One region of the Shewanella sedimentimangrovi genome, then DNA from elsewhere that is predicted to be linked to it. Evidence: riboswitches for the same ligand, from Rfam matches in the RefSeq annotation. Region 1 holds a riboswitch; the other holds the start of a gene.

Region 1 (9,582 bases):
AGCAGAGTGCCGCCCAAGCGAACCCGAAGGGCAGTGCTTGGCCGGTCTTTCTAATGCGTTAGTGCCCGCTTATGTAGGATGCTACATTGCGCAGGCACTGCCTGATATAAAAGCCGGCCAAGTTACTGCAAAAGCAACCATGAAACGTCAACACGCCCTAACCCAGGGAAGGCAAGCTATGTTGAAGACTCTCTCGGCGCGCATCTTTATCGGCCTCTTTGTCGGTCTGGTGTGCGGTTCCATAGTGCAGTACCTGCTGCAGGATATTTCCTTTTTCTCATCCACCCTGCTCGACGTCGCATCGGGCCTCGGCACCATGTTCGTCAATATGATCATGATGCTGGTGGTACCTTTGGTGTTCGTCAGCATAGTCTGCGGTGTCTGTGAGCTGCAGGATCTTGGCAGCTTTGGTCGCCTCGGCACCAAGACCTTCGGTTTCTACATCATCAATACCCTGGTGGCCATTTTTGCCGCGGTGGGCGTCGCCCTGGTGCTGGATCCCGGGCGCGGAGTGGACATGACCGGCGGCGAAGGGGTGAAGCTTACCGCCACCGAGCTGCCAAACCTGATGAGCCTGATAGTCGATATAGTGCCGCGCAATCCCGTGGCGGCCTTTACCTCCGGCAATATGCTGCAGGTGATCTTTATGGCACTGTTGCTGGGGGCCGTACTCAAGTCCATGGGAACTCACGTGGCAGGAGCTGTCAGCGGCTTCCAAACCGCCAACAAGGTGATGATGAAGCTGATCTCTGTGGTGATGCACCTGGCGCCGCTGGGCGTGGGGGCGCTGATGTTTAAGTTGGGTGCCACCCTGGATGCCGAAGTGTTTTACAGCGTGCTTGAGTATCTGGTGCTTATCATAGGTATGCTGGCACTGTGGATTTTCGTGGTTTATCCCTATGCGGTGCAACTGTTTACCACGGTCTCGGCCAGCACCTTCAGGCAAAAGACCCAGGAGCAGATCCTCTTTTCCCTGTCCACCGCCAGTTCTAACGCCACCATTCCGGTGACCATGCGCACCCTGGTGGAGAAGCTGCAGGTGAATCACGCCGTGGCCGGATTCGGTGTGCCACTCGGGGCGACCATGAACATGGGTGGGGTGTCCATTTACATCACCATAGCCATTTTCTTTATCGCCAATGCCTTTGGCATGCCCATTACCCTGGAGCAACTGCCGACCCTGATGTTCAGCATCTTCCTCTTGTCTGTGGGCGCCGGCGGCGTACCCGGAGGCGGCATGGTGATGATAGGCGTGCTCATCCATCAGATGGGCCTGCCAGTGGAAGCCTTTGCCCTGGTGGCGGCACTCGATCGCTTAATAGACATGATCCTCACCTCCTGCAATGTGGTAGGCGATACCGCAGTGCTGACCATAGTCGACCAAACCGAACGCCCACACAGGGTGCTGGAGCAAAGCGACGAAGAGTAAACCCTATGGGCTCACCCGTGCTGAAGGTATTCAGCTCGGGTAACAGCAATAAAAAAGCCGGCTTGATGCCGGCTTTTTCGTATTCGCGCTTTACCGCTTAGGCCTGGGCGTAACGCTCGGCGCTGGTGCGGATTTCTTCGCGGGCAGATTCAACGTCTTCCCAGCTTTCAACCTTGACCCACTTGCCTGGCTCGAGATCTTTGTAGTGTTCGAAGAACTGTTTGATCTGGGCTTTAAGCAGGGCCGGCAGATCGTCCACGTTCTGGATGTGGCCGTATTCCTTGGAAATCTTCTCGTGTGGTACGGCAACAATCTTGGCATCTTCACCTGACTCGTCGGTCATTTTCAGTACGCCAACGGGACGGCAACGGATCACGCTGCCAGGTTGCAGTGGGTACTGGGTAGGTACCAGCACGTCAACCGGATCACCGTCGAGGCTCAGGGTCTGGTTCACGTAACCATAGTTGCAGGGATAGAACATGGGCGCGGTCATCATGCGGTCAACGAACAGGGCGCCGGTTTCCTTGTCCACTTCATACTTGATGGGATCGTGGTTCTGAGGGATTTCGATGATTACATAGATATCATCTGGCAGGGATTTGCCCGCTGGCACAGCATTTAAGCTCATTTGCGTATCCTTAACGGTGTAAACACAGGTTTTCGTAAAATAGTGGCGCGTATTATAGCGCGATTTGGCGGCTTGCCAATGAAAGCCGCCTTAGACCTTCTACTTAGACTTAGGGGCCAGGCCTCAGCGGCCGTGGTACTCCAGGCACACATCGACCTCGTTGGCCGAGCCGAGGATCACAGCTACCCGCTGGTGGATCTGCTCGGGCTGGATGTCGAGTATGGTGTCATAACCCGTGCTGGCCTTGCCGCCGGCCTGCTCGACCAGCAGGGCCATGGGGTTGGCTTCGTACATCAGGCGCAGCTTGAATGGCTTCTTGGGATCCTTGGTGTCGGTGGGGTAGGTGAACAGGCCGCCGCGGGACAGCACCCGGTGCACATCACCCACCATGGCGGCAATCCAGCGCATATTGAATGACTTGCCCCGTGGGCCTGCCTTGCCTTGAATCAGGTCGGCGATGTAGTTCTGCATCGCCGCTTCCCAGAAGCGCTGATTGGACATGTTGATGGCGAATTCGGCGGTGTCCTTGGGGATTTGCACCTCGGCCACGGTCAACAGGTATTCGCCGCTGACGGGATCCAGGGTAAAGAGTTGCACACCCTTGCCCGAGGTCAGGGCCAGCATGGTGGATGGGCCGTAGAGCACGTAACCGGCGGCAACCTGGTTGCGACCGGGCTGCAGGAAACTCTGCTCGCTGATCTCACCAATAGGGGCTGGCAAAACCGAGAATATGGTGCCCACCAGGGAGTTGATGTCGATGTTGGAGGAGCCATCCAAAGGGTCGAAGCACACCAGAAATTCGCCCTTGTCACCCAATACCACGACCTCATCTTCTTCTTCCGAGGCCAGGGCGCGCACGTGGCCATCGGCGGCCAGGGCATCTTTGAGCATGTCATTGGTGATCACGTCGAGTTTTTTCTGGCTTTCGCCCTGGACGTTCTCGGTACCGGCCACGCCGAGCACACCGGCGAGGGCACCTTTGCGCACGGCCTGGCTGATGTCCTTGGAGCTGTTGGCCAGGGTGGTCAGCAGCGCCGCCAGAGCCGGGGACAACTGGGCTTGATTCAGGTATTGGGACAGGGTCTGCATGTTATGTCCTTAACAGAAAGTGAGGTCTTGATGATTTTTGCCGCCAATGATACCCGAGATTGATGAATTTTTCAGTGCGTTCCCGCATTGGATTGGCTGTACTCCCCAGGGAAGCATGCTGAACCTTTATTTACAGTATCGGCTTTGGTAAACCTCACAATTTAGGGCAGAATGAGGCCTGTTTCGCCATGGCCACAAGGGCCGGGCATGGACCCCAATGGATAGAATAATGATTAAAAATTGGTTAGGGACTATGTTGATGAGCAGTGGCTTATTGGCTGTTGGTGTTGGACTTGGCAATCAAGTGTTGGCGGCCCAGGCATTTCCGGGGGCAGGCACAGAGCCTTTGGCCATCGCGCGCATGTATGCTTCTCCTGCGCTGGCGGGCACCAGTCCTCGGGGCTTAAGCCTGTCGCCGGACGGCAAACGGGTGACCTATTTGGCCGGTCGCGCTGACAATCAACATTTTTACGATCTGTGGCAGATGGATGTTGCCAGCGGCCAGGTCAGCCTGCTGCTGGATGCCGACAAACTGGCGGCCGGTGAGCTGTCGGATGAGGAAAAGGCCCGCCGTGAACGCAAGCGTATCTATGGCCAGGGCATTATGGAGTATTTTTGGGCCGATGACAGTCAGGCACTGCTGATCCCCGCCGCCGGTAAACTGTACTATTTCACCCCGGCTAACGGCGAGGTCAGGCTGCTGGCCACGGGTGAGGGCTTTGCCACCGATGCCAAATTGTCGCCCAAGGGCCATTATGTGTCCTTTGTCAGCGAGCAGAACCTGTTTGTTTACAATCTGCAGCAGAACAAGTTGCTTCAGTTGACCCAGGATGGCGGCGGTGCCATTAAAAATGCCATGGCGGAGTTTGTTGCTCAGGAAGAGATGGACCGCATGACGGGCTACTGGTGGGCGCCGGATGAGTCGGCCATCGCTTTCACCCGCATCGATGAATCAGGTGTCGAGTTGGTGACCCGCAACGAAATCTATGCCGATGGCATCAAGCTCACCGAGCAGCGTTATCCCTATGCCGGCAAGGCCAACGTTGAGATTGCCTTGGGTGTGGTGACCCTGGCCTCCGGCAACACCTCTTGGGTGGCGCTGGGCCAGGATAAGGACATCTATCTGCCGCGGGTGGATTGGTTACCGGACAGCAAGCAGCTGAGTTTTCAATGGCAGAGCCGCAATCAGCAGCGGCTGGAACTGCGCAAAGTGGCCATCAAGCAACCGGACAGTTCAACCCTGCTGCTGGCGGAGACCAGCAAGGCCTGGGTGAATCTCAATAACGATTTGCACTTTCTCAAGCAAAGCTCCGATTTCCTCTGGGCCTCGGAGCGGGACGGTTTCAAGCACCTGTATTTGTTTGACGCGCACGGCAAACTCAAGAGCCAGCTGACTCAAGGAAACTGGGCCGTCGATGAGGTAGAGTTTGTCGACGAACAGGCAGGTATGGTCTATTTCAGCGGTCGCATGGATAAGGTCACGGAAAAGCACCTTTACCGGATTAGCCTCAAAGGCGGAACGCCCGAACGCCTTAGCCAGGCAGCTGGCATGCATAGCCCGGTGTTTGCGGAAGATAAGGCGGTGTATCTGGACTATTTCAACAGCCTGAGTCAACCGCCCCAGATAAGTCTCCACGATGGCAACGGCAAGCGCCTGGCCTGGGTGGAGGAGAATGCGGTGAAAGCCGGCCATCCCCTGTATCCCTTTGCCGGCCTGTGGCAATTGCCTGAGTTTGGCACCATCAAGGCCGATGATGGCCAGGCCTTGCATTATCGCTTGTTCAAGCCGGTCGATTTCGATGCCAGCAAGCGTTATCCGGTGTTGGTGCGGGTTTATGGCGGACCCCATGCACAGATGGTGGTCAACAGTTGGAACGAGCAGGATTACTTTACCCAGTATCTGTTGCAACAGGGTTACCTGGTATTCCAGCTGGATAACCGCGGCTCGGCCCACAGGGGGACCCGCTTTGAGCAGGTGATCTACCGAAACATGGGCGATGCCGAGGTGCGGGATCAGGTGGCGGGCGTGGACTATCTGCGCACGCTGCCCTTTGTGGCCGGAGACAGGATTGGCATTTTTGGTCACAGCTATGGCGGCTACATGGCGTTGATGAGCCTGTTCAAGGCGCCTGAGCATTTCAAGGCGGCCATATCCGGCGCCCCCGTGACCGACTGGCGCCTGTATGACAGTCATTACACCGAGCGTTACATGGGCACTCCGCAGGATAACGAAGCCGGTTATGACGCATCCAGTGTGCTGCCCCATGTGAAGGGGTATCAGGGCGGCTTGTTGATGTACCACGGCATGGCCGATGACAACGTGTTGTTTGAGAACAGTACCAAGGTATTCAAAGAGTTGCAGGATCAGGGCAAGCTGTTCCAACTCATGACCTATCCCGGCTCCAAGCACTCGATGCGTGGCGATAAGGTGCGGGCCCATCTGTACCTGACGTTGGCGGATTTCCTTGACCGAGAATTGAAGCATTAATATAGAAAAAGCCAGTCTACGGACTGGCTTTTTTATTGATGGACCCCTGCGGGCCGCAATCCGCGTATTCAAAGAGGCACAATAAAAAAGCCAACCCCGGGGTTGGCTTTTTATCACAGATGCAGCGGAGCTGGATTAGTCGTCCAGGTTGCCGCAGAAACGATAACCTTCACCGTGAATGGTGGCGATGATCTCCGGCGTGTCCGGCTGGCTCTCGAAGTGCTTGCGGATACGGCGAATGGTCACGTCCACGGTACGGTCGTGTGGCTTGAGCTCACGGCCGGTCATCTTCATCAGCAGATCGGCACGGCTGAGGATCTTGCCTGGGTTCTCCACAAAGTGCAGCATGGCGCGGAATTCGCTGCGCGGCAGTTTGTAGGATTCACCCTGGGGGCTCACCAGCGAACGGCTGTTGATTTCCAGGCTCCAGCCATTGAAGCGATACACTTCAACTGAGCTTTTCTCTTCTGTCTCGGCGCCTGCGCTGTTGACGCGGGTCAGAAGGTTACGGGCACGAATGGTCAGTTCGCGGGGATTGAACGGCTTGGTAATATAATCGTCCGCGCCAATTTCCAGCCCCAGGATCTTATCGACCTCGTTATCACGGCCTGTCAGGAAGATAAGACCAATGTTGTTGATTTCACGCAGTTCACGTGCAAGCAACAAACCATTCTTACCGGGTAGATTGATATCCATCACCACCAGGTTGACCTTGTTTTCCTGCAGGGCTTTATGCATTTCTGCGCCATCATTGGCTTCAGTAACCACATATCCTTCTGCCTCGAAAATACTTCTCAATGTATTACGGGTTACAGCTTCATCTTCAACGATAAGAATGTGCGGGTTTTGCATATCAAGTACCTAAGTTAATCAAATCTTTGCTAATCATAAGTGCCCGTCGCCCCGGGCTCTCTACCAAAACGCTGACTGGATCAGTGGTCACGCAAGTGCTTTCAAAGACGGGTCTGAACGGCAATACACTTGATGATTAGTACAAATCGCCAGCTGTCACAGGAAGTCGCGGCCGTACTTTCTTCGATAATCCAAGGCCAGGGAAGGTCCCTTAGCCATTGTTTTTCTGTAAAGTTTACATGTTAAATTCAATGTAGATCACATTTGCTTCGGCCGTGTAGTCATACTGCGACAGCAGAGTCCGGTTATGTAACATTTTATGTCAATGTACGGCCGGATGCTTGGATGGCTACGAGCGGCATTGTACTCGTTTTAGGCATTTGTTAACAATTGAAATGTTAACAAATCGGCTGCTCTGGTTGGTTAATATTTGTTAACGCAAATAATGTTTATAAAAATTAAGTGGTTAAAGTTAAATCTTGTCATGGCTGTGCCTGAGGGCTGGGCAAGAGGTTTCAGTCTGCTAAACTGTATCGGGTTCTGAAAGATGAAAAGCAACATCATGGAATGTCAGATCAATCACCTCTGGTCCCTCTATCAACAGACCGAATTTCTGTTGATGCAGAATATTTCCCCCGACACCTCGTTTGCCATTATTACCGCCCATAATCCCCGCGGCGAACTGCTGTCCGAATGTCAGAATCGTCTCAGGGACCGACAGCTATTGGCGGACATAGAGGCCCTGGGCGTCCCCTATCGAGCCTTGGTCGGCACCAGTCCGGATTTGCAGCATAAAGAAAAAAGCTGGGCGGTATTTATGGAGGCCGGTGATGTGTTGGCGCTGGCCGAAAAATACCAACAAAATGCCATTTATTATGTGGAGCAGGACAGGTTGAAACTGCTGCCCTGCTTAATGCCCGGCCCTGAGTTGCAGCTCGGCAGCTTCCGCAGCAGAGCCCGCCTTATTGGCTCCATGGCCGACTTCGACTGTTAGACCTTCCTTGATACGTTGGCAGTGTTGAATTCTGCCAGCCAAACTCTTTGCGCTATATTTAACCGGTCAAAAAATGTCATTGACTTGGGGCGGGCTTTATTGCTACTTTTTTGGTCCCTTCCCTTGGGAAGGCACAGAAGAGGAGCGTCAACTAGGTAGCCGTTTCGAGGAGCATCCACTCCGATGACGAAAGGTGAGGGAGATTGACGCCGAGGTAATGCCATGTGGAATTGCATGTCGTTATCGGTCGGCCAGGCTGAATCCTGTCGATTGTCACCTGTTTTTTGGTGGAGAGCTTCTGGTGACGATCGCTGTTTCCCTTCTATGGGGTGCTGTATCTTTGCACCAGGCTCTTCGAACGTATTTTGTTCGGAGCTGATTCATGAATATCCAATCTCTGTTTGTTATTGCTGCTTCCTGTTGTCGGGAGGTGTGCTGATGTCTCTGGTTGTTGCCAAATTCGGCGGTACCTCGGTGGCCAATTTCGACGCCATGTCACGTTGTGCCGACATAGTGCTCAATAATGAAGCCTGTCATCTGGTGGTGGTCAGTGCCTCCAGCGGTGTGACCAATTTGCTGGTGGAGTTGACCCAGGCCACGGTCAATGATGAACGGCGCCTGCAGCTGCTGAAGCAGATTGCCCAAATTCAATATGAAATCCTTGATTGTCTGACCCGCCCCCAGGATGTGGCTGCCCAGCTCGATAGCTTGCTGAGCCGCATTTCTGCACTGAGCGAGGCCTTGGTGCTCAACCGCAGCAAGGCGATTATGGATGAGCTGCTGTCCATGGGAGAGCAATGCTCGTCATTGCTGTTTGCCGCCGTGCTGCGGGAACGCGGCGCCAGCTCCAGCAGTTTCGATGTGCGTCAGGTGATGCTGACCGACAGCCACTTTGGCCGCGCCGAGCCGCAAATAAGCGAGATTGCCGAGCGCGCCCAGCAATGGCTGGCCCCTTTGCTGGTCAACCAGATTATTGTGACCCAGGGCTTCATCGGCGCCGATAGCGAGGGCCGAACCACCACCTTGGGTCGTGGTGGCAGTGACTATTCTGCCGCCCTGCTGGCCGAGGCCCTGCGGGCGGAGGCTGTGGAGATCTGGACCGATGTGGCCGGTATTTACACCACAGATCCCCGTTTGGCGCCCAATGCCCGTCCCATTAACGAAATCAGCTTCAGTGAAGCGGCGGAAATGGCCACCTTTGGTGCCAAGGTGTTGCACCCGGCCACCATACTGCCGGCGGTACGCCAGCAAATTCAGGTGTTTGTCGGCTCCAGCCGTGAACCGGAAAAGGGTGGCACCTGGATCCGTCATCAGGTTGAGAATCCGCCAACCTTCAGAGCCGTGGCGGTACGCCGGGATCAGACCCTGCTCAATCTCCACAGCCTGGAAATGCTGCATGCCCGTGGTTTCCTGGCCGAGACCTTTGCCACTTTGGCCCGGCACAAGATCTCCGTGGACCTCATCACCACCTCCGAGGTGAACGTATCCCTGACCCTGGATAAGACAGGATCGGACTCCAGCGGTCAGGGCCTGCTGAATGAGGCCCTGCTGCAGGAATTGTCCCAGCACTGCCGGGTCCGGGTTGAAGACGGCCTGGCGCTGGTGGCCATCATAGGTAACCGTATTGCCAGCACCGCCGGGATCTGCAAGCGGGTGTTCGAAGTGCTGGAACCCCACAATGTGCGGATGATTTGCCAGGGTGCCAGCCCTCACAATCTCTGCGTGCTGGTCTCCGAATCCGAAGCGGCTCAGGTGGTGAAGTCACTGCACCAAAATCTGTTCGAGGAGGGGCTGTAATGGCATTTGTAAAAAGTGCCGTTCCAGTCGGTGAATTGGCTGCGGGCCAGCCATTGGAGTTACCGGTCTACAGGCTCAAGGGGCAGGGGAGTGGACACCCCAGCGTTTATATCCAGGCCAACGTCCACGGTGCCGAGGTGCAGGGCAATGCGGTTATCTACCAGCTGATGAAGCTGCTGGAGCACTATCAGGTACTGGGAGACATTACTCTGGTGCCGCTTGCCAATCCGCTCGGGATAAACCAAAAGAGCGGTGAGTTTACCCTTGGCCGGTTTGATCCCATTACCGGGGTGAACTGGAATCGC
Region 2 (9,582 bases), 720 kb from region 1:
GTCATCACCAAGGTGTTCATCCCCCGCTCGCGGTAGTTGTAGGAAGATTGCAGCAAAGAGGTGGATTTACCGGCGTTCATGGCCGAGTAATAAAAATAGAGCTGTGCCAATGGGGGAGTTCCTGTCCTTATCTCAAACGGCGGCTATCTTAGCATCAAATTGCGCCGAAAGTCCCGCGGCGCCTCCCTGCGCCGCGGCCATGGACTGTCACTGCGTCAGTCGCGGGCGCCGGACTTGTGTTTCAGCCACAGCACCGCCACCACGAAGGTCAGGGAGGCCGCACCGAAACCGGCCCATACGGACTCTATCATACCCATCACCGTATAACCCACCAGGCTGATGATGGCGACAATCAGGGCATATGGCAGCTGGGTCAGCACATGGTCTATGTGATGGCAGCTGGCGCCGGTGGAGGACAAAATCGTGGTGTCGGAAATAGGTGAGCAGTGATCGCCAAACACGGCGCCGGCTAGCACAGATGCCAGCATGGGCAGCATCATGGCACTGTGACTGCCCATGGCCATATCGGCGGCTATGGGCAACATGATGCCAAAGGTGCCCCAGCTGGTGCCGGTGGCGAACGCCGTCAGGCCTGCCAGCACAAACATCAGCGCCGGCAGCAGGGCAAATGGCAGGTTGCCACCGGCCAGACTGGCCATGTATTTACCCGTGCCAAGTTCTCCTATGATGCCTGCTATGGTCCAGGCAAACAGCAAGATATACAGCGCCGGGACCATGGAACGGGCCCCTTGTACCGCGGCGTGTTTGACCAACCGAGGAGCCATGCCCTGCCACAGCACCAGTGCCAGGGTGGCACTGAGTCCCAACAGCGCACCAAAAAACAGCGATGCGCCCACATCCGTTTTCTCAAAGGCACCAATCAGTGAGAAAGGCAGGCCGGCATCGGCCAGTGCCATGGCGCCGCTGCCGATCATAAAGCTGACCGTCGCCAGCACCAGCACACCTATGGGCACAAACAAGCCGGCGACCTTACCGCTGCCCTCTTCGGGCAACTCGACATTGCTGCCCGGAGGCACGCCCTTGGTTTCATCATAAAGGTTGCCGCGCAGGGCATCTTGCTCATGCCGGCGCATGGCCCCCACATCCAGACCGAACAGCACCACGCACAGCAATAATGCCAGGGCAAAAATGGCATAGAAGTTCATCGGGATCAGTTGGATAAATACCGCCAGGTGGCCGGTGTCGCTGATGCCATGGGACGCGAGAATGCCACCTATCAGGGCGATGATATAAGCCCCCCAACTGGATACAGGGGAAATCACACACACGGGCGCGGCGGTGGAGTCCAGCAGATAAGCCAGCTTGGCCCGGGACACATAATACCTGTCGGTCAGGGGCCGGGCGATGGAGCCCACCACCAGGCTGTTGAAATAGTCGTCGATAAAGACCACACAGCCCAGAAACAGGGTCAGCAACTGGGCATCACGTTTAGTGCGGATCCGAACCCTGGCCCAGTCGGCAAAGGCCCGGGCCGCGCCACTGGCGCTGATAAGGGCGGTGATCATCCCAAGCAGCACCAGAAATCCCAGAATGTATAAATTCCAGCTGTTGGGGGCACCATCGCTCCACACCAGGGCGACAACCCGTTCACCCAGCAGCAGGCAGGCATCAAGGGGAGAAAAGTCGCTCAGCAGCAGGATCCCGGCCACAATGCCCAGCCCAAGGGACACCAGCACCCTGCGGGTCAAAATAGCCAGCACAATTGCCACCACGGGTGGCAGCAGAGACAGCGCCGATTCGGCGTAACTCATTACAGTCATTGAATTTAATCTTCGTTTGGTTAACGAATGGAGGGCAACTGAAGCGGTGTAAAAGCACAATGAATTGCAGCGGGCACCAGTCCTTTCAGTAGCGCTCCACAGTAAATACGACAGCCCGTCATCCCGACAGGCATTTACTATGGCAGTGCGGTTCCTTATCGGAAACAGCACCAGCAGGCGGGTGTGATTCCCCTATCCCACTTCGGCGTCATAGCCCTTTCACGGTCGATCACCGGCATCACCCTAGCGACCGTTACTTTTGCCTGACGCACCTCTACTTTTTATAGCTGAACTTTCTATAACCGACCTGTGCCAAAAATACGCGGTTAACTGAATTTAACGGGGCGTAAAAAACACAGGCGCCCCCGGGGGTATCCCCGGGGGCGCCTATCCTGACGCAGATTAAGGCTTAAAGCAACTCAATCAGCTTGGGGACTGCCTCGAACAGATCCGCCGCCAGACCATAGTCTGCCACCTGGAAGATGGGCGCTTCGGGATCTTTGTTAATGGCAACAATCACCTTGGAGTCTTTCATACCGGCCAGATGCTGGATGGCACCTGAGATACCGACAGCGATATACAATTGTGGCGCCACTATCTTACCGGTTTGACCCACCTGCAGATCGTTGGGCACGAAGCCTGCGTCCACTGCGGCGCGGGATGCGCCCACCGCAGCACCCAGTTTGTCGGCCAATTGCTCAAGCAGGGCGAAGTTTTCACCGCTGCCCATGCCACGGCCACCGGACACTATCACACCGGCGTTGCCAAGCTCGGGACGCTCGGATACAGACAGCTCTTGGGATACGAAGCTGGTCTTGGACTCAAATACCTGATCCAGCTTGGCGACCGGTGCCGGTGCGCCGCTGGCAGCCGCGTCAAAGGCACTGGCACGGACTGTCATGACTTTCTTGTCATCCAGACTGGTGACAGTGGCCATGGCGTTACCGGCATAGATGGGGCGCACGAAGGTGTTGGCGTCTTTGATTTGAACCACTTCGGACAATTGAGCCACATCCAGCAGTGCCGCGACCCGTGGCAACATGTCTTTGCCCATGCTGCTGGCAGGAGCAAGAATATGGCTGTAATCGCCGGCCAGCGACAACACCAGGGCCGCCATATTGTCGGCCAGATGGGCTGCATAAACGGCATTATCGGCCAGCAGGACCTTGGACACGCCGTCAATGGCGGCGGCAGCATCGGCGACGGCGGCGCAGTTGGCACCGGCCACCAGCAGGTGTACGTCTCCACCAATGGCCTTGGCCGCAGTCACTACCTTGGCGGTATCCAGTTTCAGACTGGCATTATCATGTTCTGCAACTACTAAAATGGCCATTTAGATCACCTTCGCTTCGTTTTTCAGTTTTTCCACCAGTTCCTCAACCGAGGCAACCATGATGCCGGCCTGACGGGCCGCAGGTGCATTGACGCTTACCAGATTCTGGTGTGACTTCAGAGTCACGCCCAAATCGGCCGCGGTCACAGTGTCCAGGGGCTTGCGCTTGGCCTTCATGATGTCGGGCAGCTTGGCATAACGGGGCTCGTTCAGACGCAAGTCTGTGGTAATTACAGCTGGCATCGGCAGCTTCAGGGTTTGCAAACCGCCGTCCACTTCACGGGTCACCAGCAGGGTATTGCCTTCCACCTGCAGCTTGGAAGCGAAGGTCGCCTGGGGAGCATCCATCAGCGCGGCCAGCATCTGACCGGTCTGGTTGTTGTCACCGTCGATGGACTGCTTGCCCATGAGGATCAATTGAGCCTGTTCCTTGTCCTGTACGGCCTTCAGCAACTTGGCAATGGAGATAGGTGCCAATTCATCTTCTGCTTCAACCTGAATGCCGCGATCGGCACCCAGTGCCATGGCGGTGCGCATCTGTTCCTGCACAGCCTTGCTGCCGACACTGACCACCACGATTTCACTGACCACACCGGCTTCTTTCAGGCGCACAGCCTCTTCAACGGCGATTTCACAAAAGGGGTTGATAGCCATCTTGAGGTTGGCCGTATCAACATTTGTGTTGTCGGCTTTGACCCTGACCTTGACATTGGCATCGACCACGCGCTTTACAGGCACCAATACTTTCATAGGGTTTCCTTCCTGCACCTTATCTTTCAGTGGAATGTGCCGGCGCAACCGGCACGGAATAGGCCAACTTTACGTCCTGTTAACGTAAACGTCAACCTGAGACAGCAGCGCTTAAGTATCTTTGCGACACCCATCACTGGCCAGATTTTTGAACACTTTAGACAGAAAATGGGCATTTTTGACTTATAAGCGTGCATTTTTTTAATTAAAGGGAATTTTAATTTGCCAGTTTAAATATTTATTTCTATTATTTCACTGTTATCCGTTAACCCGTCTTCGGACAATTTGAACTGGAAAAAAAATAGTATGAGCGAATTTCTGGAAATATTGACTCATGGTCGCCGTTTTAAAGCCGCTGTAAAAGATTTGTCAGTTGCCGATCTCCGTGATGTTGCAGCCAAGTTGGAAAAAGTGATTGCTGATCGCGAAGCCGAAGCCGAAGAAGAATTGAAGGCCAATGCCGAGCGCATCGCCAAGATTGAAGAAATTCGCAAGCAAATGGCTGAAATCGGTTTGTCTGTTGATGATCTGGGCGTAACCGGTGCAGCCAAGCCTGCCGGTAAAAAGCGTGCTCCACGTCCTGCCAAATACAAAATTGAGGTCAATGGCGAGACAGTGACCTGGACTGGTCAAGGCCGTATGCCAACCGTATTCAAGAATGAAATGGACAAGGGTCGTTCAATGGATGACTTCCTCATTTAATTGCCCCTGATACCATTAAAAAGCCCGGCCTTGCCGGGCTTTTTGTTTATGGCCGCCAAAACAGCAAAGTCATTTACAATTCCGTTTTTGCCAATGGGTATCCAATTCGGTTAACCTCGATTCACCTTTGTCCCGCAGACGCAACTGAACTAATAAAATGAACAAGTTGAATGCCAAAACCCTTTTGTGGCTGTTGCCGGCAGTGATCTCTCTGCCCTTATCGGCCAAGACCTTACTCCAGGCTCCCCTCACCCGCCTGACCGCCATCACCGGAGCCACACTGCATTTATCGGCCACCGAAACCCTGACCAATGCCACCCTGGTCATTGAAGGCAATCATATTAAAGAGATCATTAAAGACGGTCAGATACCGGAAAATGCCCTGGTGATAGACTTAAGTGGCTATGAGGTATATCCGGGCTTTATTGATCCCTTTGCCGAATATGGTATTGGCTACGAGTATCCCAAAGATGAGCGGGAAAGACCTGTCTATGAAATAAAACGCGTTGGTGGCAATGCTGACAACGGTGCTATTCATGCCCAGATGCAATGGGTGGATTATATCGAGCCCAATAAAGCTGCCGCGGAGAAATGGACCAATAACGGTTTTACCAGTGTGCAGACGGCAAAACTTGATGGCATTTTCCGTGGTCGCGCCGCCGTGGTATCCCTGGCCGATAAAAATCCTTCCGAGCTTATCTATCGCTCACAGGGACAGCAATTTATCGCCTTCGATAAAGGCAGCTCAAAACAGGATTATCCCCGTTCTTTAATGGGTGCCATGGCACTGATAAGACAAACCTTCAGCGATGTCCGTTGGTATCAGCAAAATAAATCCAAGTTGGCCGGGCAGGCGGTAATTTCCGGTTTGGAATTCAACAGTGCCCTGGATGCCCTGGGCAATCTGGAACAACAGGCATTTCTGTTTGATACCCGTGATTTGAACAGCCAATTGCGTGCGGCCCGACTCTTGTCTGAGCAGAAGCTCAAGGGCACCTTGCTGGGCAACGGTCGCGAGTACGCCAGATTGGATGAACTCAAGGCCCAGTCATTTGGGCTGATATTGCCACTCAACTTCCCCAAGGCTCCCGAGGTTGCCGATCCCCTGACCGAACGTGACGTGTCTCTTGCCGAACTGCGTCACTGGGAGCGGGCACCGGCCAACCCGGCACTGGTGGCCAACAGCAAATTACCCTTTGCCTTTACCCAATATGGCATCAGTAAAGCGGAAGATTTCTGGCCCAGATTGCGCCAGGCCATTGACCATGGCCTGAGCGAGGCCGACGCCCTGGCGGCCCTCACCAGCAGTGCCGCCGAATTGGCCGGCATTGACGACATTGCCGGTCGCCTGGCCCCCGGCTACATGGCCGACTTGGTGGTCAGCCGCGGCGATCTGTTCAAAGACGGTAAAATAGTGAGCGTTTGGCTGCAGGGCGATGAGCAGGAATTGAGCCCCAGGCACACACTGTCCGGCCAGTATCGACTGCAGCTGGGAGAACTGGAATTGGCTCTTGAGCTGGAGACCGAACCCAAGCTCAAGGGCAGTCTCAGCAGTGGCGAAGCCAGTATCGAACTGATGGAACCCAAGCTGGTCGATGGCCGCCTGATATTCAGCGCCGATCTCTCCGCCGCAGGAATCGCGGGCCTGAGTCGCTTCAGTCTGGTGTTCGACAAGGATGGTGTTTCGGGGCGGATGACAGATGCCAAAGGTCAGGTCAGTCCCCTGGCCGGTAATCTGGCTGACATTAGTACAGAGGCGGCCGCCGACAGTGCCCTTAACAAGGATGCAGACAGTGGCGTGAGCAAGAGTGCAGACAAGACCGACGCGCAGCAAGCCACAGTTCTGCTCGGCAAGCTGACCCAACCCAATGTTGCCTTTGGTCTGGAGCAACTGCCCAAGGTCGAACGACTGCATATCCGTCACGCCACCATCTGGACCTCGGAAGCCGATGGCATACTGGAGGACGCCGATCTGCTGCTGGCCGATGGCAAGATAGAGCGCATCGGCAAGCAACTGTCGACTCCCAGCGGTTATCGCGTGATAGATGCCAGTGGCAAACATCTCACCGCGGGTATAGTCGATGAGCACAGCCATATCGCCATCAACGGCGGCACCAACGAGGACTCGGAGGCCATCACGGCCGAAGTGCGCATTGGCGACATACTCAATCCGGATGAAATTGCCCTTTACCGCGGTCTGTCCGGCGGGGTGACCACGGCACAACTGCTGCACGGCAGCGCCAACCCCATAGGCGGTCAATCCCAGCTGATTAAACTCAGGTGGGGTGAAAATGCCGAAGCACTCAAATTCAAGGGCGCTCCCGCCAGCATCAAATTTGCCCTGGGTGAAAACGTCAAACAGAGCAACTGGGGCGACAAATTCACCAGCCGCTTTCCCCAGAGTCGCATGGGGGTGGAATCCGCCATAGCCGATGCCTTTGATGCCGCCAGACATTACGAGAGTGAATTGACCCAGTATGATAGGCTGCGCAGCGCCGACAAAAAACGTACCCTGAGCCCCCGTCCCAGCACCCGTCTGGACGCCGTGCTTGAGGTACTCAAGCAACAGCGGGATGTGCACATTCACTCCTATGTGCAATCTGAAATCCTGATGTTCCTGCGCCTGGCCGAAACCTACAAATTCAAGATCAAGGCCTTCACCCACGTGCTCGAAGGTTACAAACTGGCGGATGAACTGGCGGCCCACGGTGCCGGCGCCTCCACCTTCTCCGACTGGTGGGCCTATAAGTTTGAGGTCTATGACGCCATTCCCCAAAATGCCTGCCTGATGACGCAAAAGGGGGTAGTCACCAGCATCAACTCCGACAGCTTTGAAACCCAGCGCCGCCTGAATCAGGAGGCCGCCAAGTCCATGATGTATTGCGGCATGAGCGCCGAGGAAGCCTGGAAGATGGTTACCATCAACCCGGCGAAGCAACTGGGGGTTGAGGACAAGGTGGGCTCCATTAAGGTGGGTAAATCCGCGGATCTGGTGCTGTGGGACAATAACCCGCTGTCCGTCTATGCCCGCACCGAAGCCGTCTGGGTCGATGGCAAGCGCTACTTTGATCGCGAAACCGACGCCAAAATCGCCCGCGCCCAGGACCAAGAGCGCGCGGCCTTGGTGCAGAAAATTCTCAGTGCCGATGCCAAACGCACCACCGGTGAAACGCCCAAGGACAATAACGAGCCCCAGTGGCATTGTGATACCCATTACCAGGCCTTTGGCACCCATGCCGGCCAGACTTTCGAGGGAGCCCTGTAATGAGAACCCTGCTTTCCTGCCTTTTACTGCCCCTGCTGGCCCTGCCTGCCGTGGCACATGATCTTATCCCGGCCACGGCCCAGAGCCGCGACCTGCTGCTGCGCCACGCCACCCTCTACACCGTCAGTCAGGGGATCCTGGAAGATACCGATCTGCTGCTGCATGACGGACGCATTGCCGCCATAGGCAAACAACTTGCCGCCGAGGGCGCCGAGGAAATTGATGCCAGCGGCAAACGTATCTATCCGGGACTTATCGCCCTGGACTCCCACGCCGGCATGGTCGAAATCGAGATGGCCAGACCCACCCGCGACATCGCCGATGTGGGGTTGAACAATGCCGAACTCAGGGCCGCCAGCGCCTTCAATCCGGATTCGGAGATCATCCCCACCCTGCGCCGCAACGGTATCAGCCATGTGCAGCTGGTGCCCGAAGGCGAAGCCATGGCGGGTCAAAGCGCCCTGGTGGGACTGGACAGCTGGACTGTGGAACAGGCCCTGGTGCCAAGCCGCATGGGCCAGCACCTGTATTGGCCGGAACTCGGTCCCCTGGCCAGCGATGATGAAGAGCGCAGCAAGCAACTCAAGGAGCACGATGAGGCCACCAGACAAATCCGCACCCTGTTTGCCGACGCCAAGCGCTATGCCCTGGGCATCAAGGCCGGCGACAAGATAGCGCAGCAGCGCAACCTGGCCGCCATGGCGCCCCTGTTTGATGACGCCGCCACCCTGTTCATCCACGTGGACAGGGAACAACACATTGAGGAAGCCCTGAAACTGTGCCGTGAATACCAGCTCAAACCCGTAATCGTCGGTGGCTACGATGCCTGGCGCCAGGCCGCGTCGCTTAACGAGCTGGGAGCCAGGGTCATCTATGCCAGCGTCTTCAGCCTGCCCAAGCGCAGCGATGAGCCCGTTGACATGGCCTTCCGTATTCCTGCGCTGTTGAGCGATGCCGGTGTACCCTTCGCCATTGGCTACAGCGGTGATTGGGACAGCCGTAACCTGGCCTTTGCCGCCGGCTATGCCGCGGCCCACGGTTTGGGTCAGGACAAGGCACTGCGGGCCATCACCCTGGATGCGGCCCGCATGCTGGGGGTGGATGACATGGGGGCGCTCGAGGTGGGCTACCGCGGCAATATCATAGTGGCCGAGGGCGATATACTGGACCCCATGAGCGGTCGCATTGAGGCCCTGTTTATCGACGGCCGCCGGGTGGATTTGAATAATCGCCAGCAGCAGCTTTATCAAAAGTACTTGAAGAAGTAGAATTTCCTGACGCAGGCAAGGCGTTTACGCCTTGCCTTTAATTCAAGCTCAGGGGATGAACATGAAAGCAGCACTGCCCTTGTTGTTGGTGCCGGTACTCGGTGGTTGCGCCGGTTACCAGTTCAACAGCAATCTCGATGGCAAGGCCATCAAAGACTATTTCAAGGCCGGGGACGTGCAGCTGTTCGAAGGCGATGCCCGTCCAACGGTACGCTATGAGGTTATAGGCCTGGTCGAGGGTCATGCCTGCCAAGCCCAGCCACAGGATGTGCCAGTGACCCTCGCCGATGCCCGCACCCATGCCAGGCGCCAGGCTGCCGATCAGGGCGCCAATGGCCTCATCATACGTCAATGCACCCTGATCACCGAGCCCAGCCCCGGCTGCGTTACCAGCGCCATGTGTGTTGGTCAGGCCATTCGTCAACAGCAGGAATAAGCGGTTTTCATGTCAGCCAGTTTCAGTAACCAAATCACCGCCGTCGC

Evidence for each region. A riboswitch is a leader RNA that binds a small molecule or an ion and turns the genes downstream of it on or off. The one in region 1 is predicted to bind lysine.
Region 2: linked by a shared signal. The riboswitch ahead of JYB85_RS05780 (Na+/H+ antiporter NhaC family protein) and the one ahead of lysC (lysine-sensitive aspartokinase 3) in region 1 are both predicted to bind lysine.

The regions. Positions count from the first base shown of each region.
Region 1 covers NZ_CP071502.1:650,259-659,840, forward strand. Annotated here, with positions in the region: gene JYB85_RS02650 (dicarboxylate/amino acid:cation symporter) at 179-1,429, shown strand; gene ppa (inorganic diphosphatase) at 1,527-2,057, opposite strand; gene JYB85_RS02660 (class 1 fructose-bisphosphatase) at 2,181-3,146, opposite strand; gene JYB85_RS02665 (S9 family peptidase) at 3,406-5,634, shown strand; gene arcA (two-component system response regulator ArcA) at 5,770-6,486, opposite strand; gene JYB85_RS02675 (DUF3293 domain-containing protein) at 7,049-7,480, shown strand; lysine riboswitch at 7,610-7,786, shown strand; gene lysC (lysine-sensitive aspartokinase 3) at 7,919-9,277, shown strand; gene JYB85_RS02685 (succinylglutamate desuccinylase/aspartoacylase family protein) at 9,277-9,582, shown strand, end outside.
Region 2 covers NZ_CP071502.1:1,371,787-1,381,368, reverse strand. Annotated here, with positions in the region: gene JYB85_RS05785 (thymidine kinase) at 1-110, opposite strand, end outside; gene JYB85_RS05780 (Na+/H+ antiporter NhaC family protein) at 216-1,781, opposite strand; lysine riboswitch at 1,863-2,066, opposite strand; gene JYB85_RS05775 (electron transfer flavoprotein subunit alpha/FixB family protein) at 2,191-3,114, opposite strand; gene JYB85_RS05770 (electron transfer flavoprotein subunit beta/FixA family protein) at 3,115-3,864, opposite strand; gene JYB85_RS05765 (H-NS histone family protein) at 4,171-4,566, shown strand; gene JYB85_RS05760 (amidohydrolase family protein) at 4,724-7,831, shown strand; gene JYB85_RS05755 (amidohydrolase family protein) at 7,831-9,099, shown strand; gene rcsF (Rcs stress response system protein RcsF) at 9,161-9,535, shown strand; gene tsaA (tRNA (N6-threonylcarbamoyladenosine(37)-N6)-methyltransferase TrmO) at 9,545-9,582, shown strand, end outside.